Regions from separate parts of the Priestia flexa genome, predicted to be linked through region 1. Evidence: predicted binding sites of a transcription regulator. Region 1 holds the regulator's gene; each other region holds the start of a gene.
What was found. Region 1 encodes LexA, which represses DNA repair genes until DNA is damaged. Its sites were predicted from a motif close to CGAACATATGTTCG; they were not measured.
Positions count from the first base shown of each region.

Region 1 (3,161 bases):
AACAACATGGAATCAGCTTCTGATAGCTGTAGCTGTCCCTGATGACTAATCGTGTAAATTGCTACTTTCTCTTTATTTAACGCGTGTAGTAAAGCAATCCTTGCATTTCCACGCCCCAGTCGTGTTTCATCCTGAATAAGCAGGGTAGAAACGTCTTCTGCTTTTAATAATTCTAAGACTTCTAATATTCCTTCTCGGTCAACTTCATAGCCGCTCGCTTTTTCAGAAATAACTTCACAAACTGTAAAATTATGCATCTTAGCAAGTTGCATTAACTCTTCTTCCTGCCTCTTTAACGATGTCTCTTGGGCTTCTTTATCCGTACTTACTCGACAATAGATAACTGCTTTCATCTTTCTAGCTCCCTTTCTTCATTTCCAAACACTAAAACCCCTACCATCGTTCAGTAGAGGACTCGTAGCTCTAGTTCACTTATCAAAAGCAATCTGATGATCACTTGCTAAATCAGATTTCAATACCGGAATATATAACTGATCTCCCGGAGAAAGCGACTGTGTAGATGGAACAGTTAGCTCATTCATATTTTGGACCCATTCTACAAATTCATTTGGTGATAAATTATGATGCTTACTATATTCTTGAGATAATTCCCAAATAGTGTCACCCTTTGCAATAGTAACAGTTGTGTATTTTTCTAACTCCACTCTATCTGCTCCTAATAGCAACGTCAAGACATATGTAAGTGCGGCGATAACCACAAAAAAGGTAGTATAATGTTTAATAGATTCTATTAATGGTCTCATTTCAAATCCCCCTAAGAATATATGTTCTCATTTTATTGCGAACATCCGTTTCTGTCAATGGGTTTTTTTCGAACTTATGTTTGTATATTATATATAGCCATGATATAATTTATAGCAAAGAATAGCTAAAAATGAGGTGAAATGTATGAAGCTATCAAAACGTCAACAAGAAATACTAGATTTCATTAAGCATGAAGTGAAATTAAAAGGATATCCCCCATCTGTTCGCGAAATTGGTGAAGCAGTTGGTTTAGCATCTAGTTCAACAGTTCACGGGCACTTAGCTCGTTTAGAAAGTAAAGGTCTAATTCGTAGAGACCCCACAAAACCAAGAGCAATTGAAGTTCTTCAAGCAGAGGCCGATGTAAGCATTCCACAAAGTGCAGTTATAAATGTTCCTGTTATCGGTAAAGTTACGGCAGGCTTTCCAATTACTGCAATTGAAAATGTAGAAGAATACTTTCCGTTACCTGACAAGTACGCCTCTCCAGATGAGCAAGTATTTATGTTAGAAATTATGGGAGAAAGTATGATTGAAGCCGGTATACTAGATGGAGATATGGTCATTGTTCGCCAACAGCAAACAGCTAATAACGGCGATATTGTTGTAGCAATGACGGAAGACAACGAAGCAACTGTCAAACGTTTCTTTAAAGAAGATAATTTCGTTCGCTTACAGCCAGAAAACTCCACAATGGCACCTATTATCTTACGTCATGTAACTATTTTAGGAAAAGTCATTGGAGTATATCGCTCCATTCATTAAGAAAAACCAGCTGGAACCCAGCTGGTTTTTTATGTTTTTTTTTGGTCAAATATAGGTATATTACTTAAAGAGCAATAATGAAAAGCATAAGGGAGGGAATTTCTCAGTGGATAAGTGGCAAGCAATGAACTCTCCTTTTCAAGATATTACACCGAATCGTGCAATGAACATGTTCTTGTTTCCTTTTTCTTTTAACCGAAAAGAGAAAAAAGATTTAGTTTCAGCTCTTTATGAGCATGAATTTGACTTTTTTTCTCTAGAGAATACAGATTTAGAAAAGAAATTTTATAGCAAAGACTATTTTGTTTCCCACGCTAGCCTTGATCAATACTTTCTTCCTTATATCGAATGTATTCTCTTTCCTCAATCACCAAAAGAAACAGGGCTCATTCGATTTTCAAAAAAGGTGAATCAAGAAATTACATTTGAAACAAAAGCGTCAACAATTCTAAGTGAAGTTTTGTCTATTGATATTTTTTTATGCCCATTTGAAATCGGTGTAATGACGATTCGTATCGAAGTAAAGGGAAACCATTATTCGTACGATGACGTCATTGAGTTTATGAATCAGTTTCGCGTATTAGAGCCTAAATTAGCTGAAGAGCACGGAGCGACCATTACATACGAAAATAAAACCTATGATAAAGTACAAGATTATATTTTTTCAAACTTAACACCGTTTCTAAAGCCTTACATTGAGCAAGAAACACAGCACAGCAAACATTTTGGAAGCCTGCCTTATTTTATTGATGAACGGATGTACGTACTAAGTTACGTAACCGTCAACAATGAACAGCCTATTAGCAGTGGCACCTTATTTCGAACTGGACAACTGAACAGCTATGATACTGGCGGTAAACCATTTATTTCAGCTAGAAACCAAGAATATATTGATGAATACAATGATCAACACGTCTACAAGCGATGGACGCCCGAAACATACTATGTTGTAACAGACCACGTTTTTTCTTGTATTTCACATTCAGCCGATGAAGAGACGAATCAAATGTTAATGAATCACCTATTTGGTCAGCACTACTATAATCTATTTTTACATTTCTTTTATAAAATTGTACTGTTGAAACTATCTTATCAATATTCGCAGCTTACATTTGAAAAAGACCAAAACGCTATTGAGCGACTCATCCGCTCTATCACACTCTTTTCAGGTAAGTACTTGTTTTTAGAAATCAGTTCTCGAACGGAAGGACAAGAATTTTCTAGACTTTTCAAAAAGACCTTTCACATTGATTCACTCTACCAAGAAGTGAAGGAAACACTTGGGACTTTATATCAAAATCAAGAAAAAATTGCAGGGAAACGTCATAATTACCTACTGTTGATTTTGACCATCTATACTGTGCTATCCGGTATTTACGGAATGAATTTAGTTATTGAAAGCTGGAATAAAAACCTAAACTGGAGCGCAATAAAAGATTATTCATTGTTTGAGTACATCGCCTTTATCGTTGCTTTGTCAGGAATTACAATTAGCATTAGCCTAGGAATAAATGCTTTATATAAACTAATTAAAGACCGTCTTCAAAAATAACGAGCATAGGTTCTATGCTCGTTATTTTCCTTTCATCACTTCTTCTAATTTTAATCGAACGTTCGGTCCGTAAATTCCA
Region 1 covers NZ_CP090431.1:2,508,106-2,511,266, forward strand. The annotation lists gene LZP85_RS12940 (YneB family resolvase-like protein) at 1-353, opposite strand, end outside; gene yneA (cell division suppressor protein YneA) at 429-764, opposite strand; gene lexA (transcriptional repressor LexA) at 910-1,530, shown strand; gene LZP85_RS12955 (magnesium transporter CorA family protein) at 1,637-3,082, shown strand; gene LZP85_RS12960 (GH25 family lysozyme) at 3,104-3,161, opposite strand, start outside.

Region 2 (3,161 bases), 960 kb from region 1:
TGAAGTGAGCGATTGGCTAAAGAAGAAAGGCCTATATAACAAAGTGCGTGTATTACCAGAAGATATTGAAAAAATAGTTGTGCTAAAAAATCCACATCAGCATGAAATAGACTTTTATGCAGACGAAGAATTTCCTTCATTAGTAGAATCTGAGAAAACGATTGAAGTGAAGAATAACGATCAAAAAGAAGAAATTTTAGAAACCGTATCTTGGGCAAGCAACGGAGCTTATTTAGTCGGTATCTATTATAAAGAAGATCCTAGTACTCCTGAAATCCAGGAATTTACTGAGGAGACAGTTCCAGACTTTATTAAAGAAAAATTACTAAAATAAAGGGAGAAGAAATATGAGTGCTAGCAATATTGAACCATATTTGCGACAGGTGCTAGCTTATTTGCAAAAGCGAGGTGTCAGCAAGCAAGATGCTGAAGATATCACGCAAGATGTAGCGATGAAATACTTAGAAAATCAACATAAAGTTGAACAGGGGAAAGAAAGAGCTTGGTTGTTTCGAGTTGCTTTAAATAAGCGCTGTGATTTAATCAGAAAAAATTCCGTTCATACTCGCTATGTGCTAACACAGGGACCAACAGAGCTAAAAAATGCACCGATGGATTTTGTATTATCCAAAGAGCAATTTGAGCAATATGTAAAAGCTTTAAATAAATTAAAGCCTCAATATAAAAACCTATTGATCTTAAAATATGAGTATGGTTTAAAATATGAAGAGCTTTCTGAACAATTTAACATGAAAGTCACGACTATTAAGTCTGCACTTTATCGAGCACGAAAGCTATTCATGAAGCATTATGCATATCAGCTTATGTGAAAGAAGCCAATCTTCTACTTAGAGGATTGGCTTTTTTCATTCTTTACTACGCATTTTTCGCTTTTTATAGGCTAAGCTTCCAACACTGATGGCAATAAACAAAATAGTGAATTGAGAAATGGTTTCAAATGAAGCGGCATCATCAACTTTAAACCCCCATAAAAAAAACGCAAACGTCCAAACCAATCCAAATGAAAATGTTGTTGTTATATAATTAAGGTGAGGCATTTTCGTTGTTCCTAAAAATAATGGCATAACGTGTCGCATTCCCGGCAAGAAGAAGCTGAGCATAATGCCGAAGGAACCGTATGAGGTAATGAGGTTTTCAATTTCATATCGCTTTTTTTGAAAGCGTGATTGAGAGAGAGCTTTTATTGTTTGCTTGCGAAACCATCTAGCAAATAAGAATTTAACATATAAGCTAAGCATCATGGCACTGTAAGTCAAGAGAAAAGCAATAAGAGGGTGAAAAGTAGAAAGAGTGGCATGGTTACCTGCAAGCATAATAAAGAGAGGATCTGGAATAGGTGTGAAATTAGCACCAATGATGATTAATAAAAAGAAATATCCATATCCAAACTGTTGAATTACTGTGATAATCTGATCCACCACGGCGTTTCCCCCATTTTTGTCAAAGTTATTATAGTATACGAATGCTTCAAAGGGATGTTCATCAAACAATCCGCCCGTTTTTTACTCTTTGTCCATCATATTACAAACCGCTATAGAATTATTCACATTAATTGTTTTTTGGTTTAAAATAAGAACATATATTCTGTTGGTTCGGATAGAAAGAAGGTGAGTGTGTTGAAAGGCATGTATCCAAAAAAGGGAAGAGTCATATTGCATATTGATGTTAATGCTTTTTATGCATCGGTGGAAGAAGCGCGTAATCCGGCGCTGAAAGGAAAACCTATGGCCATTGCGGGTAACCCAAAAGAGCGTAGAGGGATTGTGGTAACGTGCAACTATGCGGCTCGCAATAAAGGAATATATGCACCGATGCCATTATGGGAAGCTAAAAAAATTTTTCCTCAGCTAATTGTGTTAAAACCAGATTTTACTCTTTATCGCAAAGTATCAGCGCAAATGTTTTCTTATTTATCAACGATCTCTTCTATTCTTGAGCCTGCTTCTATTGACGAAGGATATCTAGATATAACGGATTGCTTTCATCAAGGTACGCCACTCGAGATTGCACAGCGAATACAGAACGATCTTTTGAATGAGTTACAAATACCGGTCTCAATCGGCATTGCACCAAATAAGTTTTTAGCTAAAACGGCAAGCAACATGAAAAAACCGCTTGGAATTACAATTTTAAGAAAGCGCGATGTTCATCAGAAACTTTGGCCACACCCAGTGGTTTATATGCATGGTATAGGTAATAAAACCGCTGAGAAGTTGAATGCCGTTCATATCCATACGATTGAAGAGCTAGCGCACGCAGATGATCATAAGCTAAAGGCCACAGTTGGAGTAAGAGGAGTAGAAATGAAGCAAAGAGCTAATGGGATTGACGATCGACCTGTAAATCCAAATCGCAGGTCGGAATTTAAGTCGATTGGACATTCAAAAACATTAGCGAAAAATATGACGGATGATCGGGAGATGGTACCGATTTTAAATGATCTCGCTGAGTCTGTTAGTAAGCGAATGCATGCCAAAAAAGTAGTCAGCAAAACGATTCAGTTAACCATTCGCTATAGTAATTTCAAAACAATTACAAGAACCCAAACCATTGATCAGTGGACCAATCAGTCAAAAGTGTTGCTTCATTGGGTAAACAAGTTGCTTCAAAAGCATTGGAACGGTGAACCAGTTCGCTTGTTAGGGGTAGCAGCTCTACAAGTAGAACGAATGAACGATCGAAATCAAGAGCAGCTTAGTTTATTTACATATGAACGGCACGTAAAAGATGAACCGCTCTATAAAGCAGTTCAGCAGCTTCAAAGTAAATATGGTGATGAAATTATACGAAAGGGGTTAAAAAAATAATAGAAGAGAGTATAGAACGACATGTTTCAATCCACTCTAAAAGGGTAATATATCCATAGAGCGTGCAAGAGCTTTTTTGCATGAGCAAGGACTTTACAATTACGTATATGAGGTGATTTTGATGTCAGTTTTATTTACTTCAAAAGCAACAGCAGTAGGTGGGCGTGAAGGGCATGTCAAATCAGATGATGGCTTAATTAATCTAGATTTAGTAATGCCTTCACCAAACAATACAAAAGAAGGAACGAATCCGGAGCAGCTTTTTGCAGCAGGATATGCTTCTTGCTTTGACGGGGCTTTAAATCTAATTGCTAAAAAGCAAAAATATTCCAT
Region 2 covers NZ_CP090431.1:1,547,387-1,550,547, forward strand. The annotation lists gene LZP85_RS07835 (DUF6449 domain-containing protein) at 1-334, shown strand, start outside; gene LZP85_RS07840 (RNA polymerase sigma factor) at 348-830, shown strand; gene LZP85_RS07845 (DedA family protein) at 867-1,442, opposite strand; gene LZP85_RS07850 (DNA polymerase IV) at 1,647-2,828, shown strand; gene LZP85_RS07855 (organic hydroperoxide resistance protein) at 2,947-3,161, shown strand, end outside.
Region 2: LZP85_RS07850 (DNA polymerase IV) is a predicted target of LexA. The motif match lies at 1,594-1,607, and genes of this name have one in related genera.

Region 3 (3,161 bases), 620 kb from region 1:
AACGTAACCGGACCTAAGCCAATAATTGCATGCTTTTCTTCAATATCTTCTCGCTTCCATGGAACACCGGCACGTACACCTTTTTCTCCGTTATCTGCAACAAGCATCAGTCGTGTACCTTCGTAATCACGAAACGCAAGCGCGTTGCGACCTGCTTGGTTTGTCATCTCATCGTGATCGATTCCTAGCTCTTCAAAGCGTTGCTTCCAATAGTGAAGGGATTCCGTCGTCGGCACACGCAAGGATACGGTTGAAATATCCGTTGTTCCCGGGTAGGTTCTACCAAGGCCAGGAATATCAAAATAAGTGACTTCCGTTCCAGGTGTTCCTTCTGCATCTGCGTAAAACAGATGATATGACTGCGGGTTATCTTGATTAACCGTCTTTTTTACAAGACGCATTCCCAGTACGTTTGTAAAGAAGTCATAATTTTTTTCGGCTTTTCCCGTTAAAATTGAAACGTGATGTAGACCTAATAGTTCCATTACTTTCACGCCTTTCTATTCGTTCAGTTATTGAACAGCTTCTAGTTCTTTTTCTTTAATTAGTGTACCCAACCTTGCATTGTAATTTCCGCCACCCTGTCCATGGTGAATATGACTATGACAAATTGGACAAAGGGCCGCAATTTGGTCCACTCTATTTAACCCGCTGTCGGTTAAGTGGTTGATGTGGTGAAGCTCTAGATATGGCATTCCTTTTTTATCTTTAAACGATGCTGGTGCACCGCATGATTCACACTTTCCGTTCGCTCGCGCTTTTATATAACGATGAAGGAAAGCTACCTTTTTCGTTAAGTTCTTTTCCTCATAGAATTTTTCTAACAGCTCTTCTTGTACCGTTGAGTTAATGCTAATTGCGTTCGCTTTCTCTTCTAATACATGGTTGCGTTTTAGTTCAAACATAATCGCTTCCCGAAAGCTTCCGTCTGCATCCCACATCAACTCAAGCTGATGGTTTACATACGTCATCTCATCTAAAAACTCAACAATTCCAGACTCTACGTACTGAAATAAATAGATGGTTTCACCGTTCGCTGCGTGTTCCATCACCGCTTTATTTCCTTTGATTAGCTGCATCGTACCACGCTGTCCTTCTCCAGTATAAAAGAAGGTTGTTTGATCGTCGTTCCATCCATGAGAAGTACCGTATTCTTCACCGCTCATCTTTGTAAAAATAAAGATGTATGGGTATTCCTTTGGCGTTGAAATTTCACTTTGCTCCTGCCCTTTATAAAGGTCATGAATTTGCTTGCGGCGATATCGCTTTCCTCGTACAAAAGCCTCACCAAACTGTAAATCTGTAATCACAATTGTGCCCCCTGATGTAGATCTCTTTTCTTAGTTTTAGTGTACCATAAAAAAGCACAACTTGAGGTTAGTTGTGCTTAAAAAGGAGCGTCTTTCTTTGGACAATTATCGTTTTAAAAAAGGTTTATATACTAAGAGTTATTGATCTTCCACCTCTACTAAAAAAACTCTTTCGTTAAAGCCACCTTTCTCATCTGCTTTTTGCTGACGCACATGTTCCAGCTGCTGAGGAGTTGCGCCGTTTAATGCAGCAAGCGCATAAACAACTTCTAGTAAATCCGCAAGCTCTTCTACTGCCTCGTGCTCCGTTTTGGCTTCCTTATATTCGCTCCATTCTTCTTCAGCTTTTTTCTTTAGTTCCTTTTTGTATTCATCAATAGTTAGGTTGCTTGTTGTATACTTCTTTCCGCTTTGTTCGATAATCTGCGGAATGTAATCACGGACTAGCTTATTATAAGCAGGCATTTGCTCGGCTCCTTTCCTCTAAATGATATGACTAATTATACTAAAAGGTGGAAATAAGGTGTAGTAAAGTGAATCGTTATGAATGGTATATTTTCTCTATTATGCCATTGACAAAATACGAACTAATGTTCTAATATTGAAATAGATGGAAAGGATGGTTATGTATGAGACCTAAACTGAATCAACACATTAAGACAAAAGAATTTCTCAGCTATTATTGGTTAAAGAAAGAACTACAAGGTTTTTGCCACGACCACCACATCCCCAGAAGTGGCTCCAAAGCAGAATTAACAGAGCGAATTCATCTCTTTTTGCAAACTGGAGAAATAAAACGTCCTGTTCATAAAAAGACGGGTGCTCCTAACGGTAAGAAGTTAGAAGAACTGAGTCTTGACACTGTTATTACAAAACACCATCGCTGTAGCCAAAGCGTACGGACATTTTTCAAAACTATCATTCCAAACTTTCATTTTTCAACCTATATCCAAAACTACTTTAAACAGAATGGTGGCAAGACATATCGTGATGTTGTGACGGCCTGGTATGAAGAAGAAAGCCGAAAAAAAGATCCTTCCTATCAGCGAGAAATTGGAGCCCAGTTTGAATATAACCAGTTTACAAGAGATTTCTTTGCAGACCCAACCAACAAAGGGAAAAGCCGTGCAGATGCAATTGCAGCGTGGCGTGCAGTAAAAGAACAGCCCGGAGCTCGAACATATAAAAGAAAAAACTAGGCACCGTACATGCCTAGTTTTCTACTACATTATGAAAGTCGTTTTGAAATAAAAAAGGAAATTGTTGCTGCTAGCATTGCTACTACAAGCGGAAACATATAAGTACTTTCACCAAAGGTAACCGTGCTTCCTAACGTTCCAACTTCTTCCGTCAAGCCTGGCTCATACAGCATCGTTAACAGCATACCACTACCTACTTGCAATACAAGCATTAACATTACAAAGCTAGCAATGAAGGCTATGTAATTTTTCAATGAATCCCCCCCTTTATTTCTATTACGAACGACCATCCAAAAAGTTTCATTTTATGGAAAATAAAAGAAATTATTCTTCATTATTGTTCTTCAACAAACTTTGAATATAAAGAGCATCTTCCACAGGAATTGTAGAATAGTCAACTTCATCCCACGTCTCACCCGTACGTTCCGCTATAACAGCTCCCTTATCGTTTAGCCAAAGACGAGACTCAACTAATAATGCCGATTGCTTTGGACTATTAAATGCTACGTAAAGATCCGGATTGTTTATATCTACATCCGCAGTATCAATGCTTTCTCGGTGAGCGTAAATCAGCGATAAGTTATCGACAGCAGCTTGATTTTCTAAGTCCGTAATGACCTTTTGAACGTCTGTCTCTCCGTCCTTCCCGTCG
Region 3 covers NZ_CP090431.1:1,889,510-1,892,670, forward strand. The annotation lists gene LZP85_RS09715 (ring-cleaving dioxygenase) at 1-485, opposite strand, end outside; gene LZP85_RS09720 (HNH endonuclease signature motif containing protein) at 513-1,310, opposite strand; gene LZP85_RS09725 (nucleoside triphosphate pyrophosphohydrolase) at 1,449-1,775, opposite strand; gene LZP85_RS09730 (DUF6434 domain-containing protein) at 1,940-2,509, shown strand; gene LZP85_RS09735 (hypothetical protein) at 2,539-2,763, opposite strand; gene LZP85_RS09740 (hypothetical protein) at 2,834-3,161, opposite strand, start outside.
Region 3: LZP85_RS09730 (DUF6434 domain-containing protein) is a predicted target of LexA. The motif match lies at 1,894-1,907, and genes of this name have one in related genera.

Region 4 (3,161 bases), 1.1 Mb from region 1:
GTTTTCAAGTAATCTTCAATATATGTTCCAGTAAACCCACCGATAAAACCAAGCGCTTTGTTTTCGACGCCCAATCGTTTCAACACGCGAGATACGTTAATTCCTTTTCCACCCGGAAACTTTACTTCGCTTGTTGTTCTGTTTAATTCGCCTTCTTTAAAGTCTGTTACATGTACAATGTAATCAACTGAAGGGTTTAACGTACATGTATAGATCATAATTTCACAACCTTTATGTCTGTTTTGTTTGCATATTGTATAAGCACCTCTTGCGGTAGCTCATTTGTAATAACAGTTGCTGCATGTAGGTCTGCTATTTTTGCAAAGCTGGTTTCAAAAAATTTTGTTGAGTCTGCCAGGATATAAGACTCATGAGATAGCTTCATCGCTGTTTGTTTAATAAGGGCTTCCTCAGGATCAGGTGTGGTGTATCCGTATTGATGATGAATTCCGTTTGCTCCCATGAAGCATTTATCAAAGCGATACTGCTCTAAACTTAAGAGCGCACCATTTCCAATTAAAGCACCTGTCTTATGCTTAAGAGCACCACCTGTTAAATAAAGGGTAATACCTTCTTTAAGCATTAAATTTAAATGCATAAGCCCATTTGTCACAACAACTACATCTTTTTGTTTTAAAAATGGAATCATTTCATACGTTGTCGTTCCTGCATCTAAAAAGATGCAATCGCCTTCATGGATAAGAGAAGCTGCGTATTCAGCAATTCTTTGTTTGTCTTCTACATTTTTATCAGCTTTTTCTATAACGCTTAGTTCAATTCGCTTTTTCTGAATTAGTGAAGCACCACCGTGAACACGTTTAAGTAGCTGTTCTTCTTCCAACTGACTTAAGTCACGACGTATTGTGGACTCAGAGGCACCCGTCACTTCAATAAACTCTTGCACTTTAACAAGCTCTTTTTCTTTTAAAAGCTTTAACATTAGCTGATGCCTTTCAGGTGTTAGCATAACGTGACTCCTTTTCCAAAAAAGCGTTTTCATTTATCTTTCATGATTTTACTTTAACACGCAAATCTTTCAAAATCAATCATAAAAAATCAGTTTCATTCACTTTTTTTGTTTTTTTTAATAAAAACTTACGGTTAACGGAAGCGCTCTAATATGTAGGTTTCAACACATTTACACTAAAATCAAACGTTATAACCAAATGTTATAATGCGGTCATATTAATTGTTCAACCTGTCATCATTGAACGTTTATGATTGTTTTATAACAAATAAAGCTTGTTCAATTAAATTTGCCCACACCAAAAAGTTGTCCATTTTTTTGGACAACCATTGGGAAGTTCGTTATTTAAATAGAAACAACAGCATGTATAAAATGGATGCTAGCGCCGATGAAATAGCTAAACTAGATGCAAAGCGAACGAGCCTTCTTTTGATGAACTGCGTTAACTCAATTTCTCTCACTTGACTTTTTTCATTTTGCATAGCTTTCCCCTTCTTTTTTATATCGCTACGGCACACTTTACACTCAATACTACCTCGTGCTGCCGCGAGCTTTTTTATCAGTATATGCAGACTCCACAAAAAAGATACAAAGCCAATGAATACAATAAAAGCTACTTCAAAATTGAAGCAGCTTAATCCATGCACAGCATTGCGTTAACAACAAAGCTTTCCCGAATAGAATATGTATAATAAGGACCCGTTGCTAAAAGGCGGTTTGATTGCTGATCAATACAATCAATCGTGACTCGATCATACTTTCGAACGCTACCTCCTTCATAAACATGTAGATTAACTAGTCGATGTTGTTCGCACGCTGTATGAAGGATTTGACTAATCTTTTCTCTACCTTGCATTCGTACTGGTGGTGTCTCTAATTTTAGATGAGAACGATAAATTTCTTTCATCTGCTCCACATGTTCGGGCATCAAAAGCTTGGCATATTCTTTTAGTTCTTCTTGATACAACTCCCTCTCCCCTTTCATTATCCATATTAACGAACATACGTTCTTTTTGTAAAGCAGAAATTATTTTTATTTATCATAAAATGCTTTATTCATTGCATAACTTTTTCATTTTTCCATATGAAGTTCAGCGTGTCAAAAAATTTACCTCTCGTTTTTAAAAACTAGTCTTTCATTCCAGTAGTCTCCTTGATATAATACATTTTCATGGAGATAGTTTCGCCAGAATGAAAATTAACACACTAGAAAGAAGATGTATATGATGGTAAAACGAATAAAAGAAATTATACTAATTTTACTTGGTAGCTTAATTTTTGCGCTTGGTATCAACTATTTTGCTATTCCAAACGAGCTTGCAGAAGGTGGCGTAACTGGGGTTACTATGATTACATACTACCTGTTCCAGTGGTCTCCAAGTATAACAAACTTTATTATTAACGGCCTGCTCGTTTTGGTTGGATATAAGTTTTTACATAGACGCGTCATTGTCTATACGGTCCTTTCTATTGTGGCTACTTCGGTTTTTTTACATCTAACTGAAGAAGCAGGAGCACCGCTAGACGATACTCTTTTAGGCGCCATCTTCGCTGGCCTATTCGTTGGAATCGGTCTTGGCCTCGTGTTTAGAGGCGGGGGTACCTCAGGTGGATCTGCGGTTATTGCTCGAATGACTAATGAATACTTTGATTGGAATATTAGCAGAACCATGCTTGCGATTGATTTAGTCGTTGTAGGAAGTGCCTATTTTGTAATTGGAGGCGAAAAAACGATGTACACCGTTATCGCACTCTACATTGGTACAAAGGTACTTGATTATATTATTGAAGGATTAAACCCTCGCAAAGCCGTAACGATTATTTCAACTCGTTCAAACGAAGTGGCTGAACAAGTTAATAATAAGATGGAGCGTGGCGTAACGGTTTTTACAGCGCACGGCAGCTATACAAAAGAAGCCAAACAAGTACTCTATATTGTAATTAACAAGCAAGAGCTTTTAGAGCTAAAGCGAATTATTCATAAAGTGGACGATCAAGCGTTTGTTGTAGTGCATGATGTGCGAGATGTATTTGGTCTCGGTTTTACTTTACCGAAAGCAGGCTAACCCTTCTATTATATAATAGAAGGGTTTTTTCACCATTTAGATAGCTTTATGTTTAAAATAAGTTAAGCCACTGACGAAAAAGAAAGCAAAGCTCCCTAAAACAGTAATGAGTAATGTTCCTGGTGTAA
Region 4 covers NZ_CP090431.1:1,418,324-1,421,484, reverse strand. The annotation lists gene pfkB (1-phosphofructokinase) at 1-218, opposite strand, end outside; gene LZP85_RS07205 (DeoR/GlpR family DNA-binding transcription regulator) at 215-967, opposite strand; gene LZP85_RS07200 (hypothetical protein) at 1,309-1,449, opposite strand; gene LZP85_RS07195 (YolD-like family protein) at 1,602-1,934, opposite strand; gene LZP85_RS07190 (YitT family protein) at 2,194-3,033, shown strand; gene LZP85_RS07185 (ABC transporter permease) at 3,070-3,161, opposite strand, start outside.
Region 4: LZP85_RS07195 (YolD-like family protein) is a predicted target of LexA. The motif match lies at 1,965-1,978, and genes of this name have one in related genera.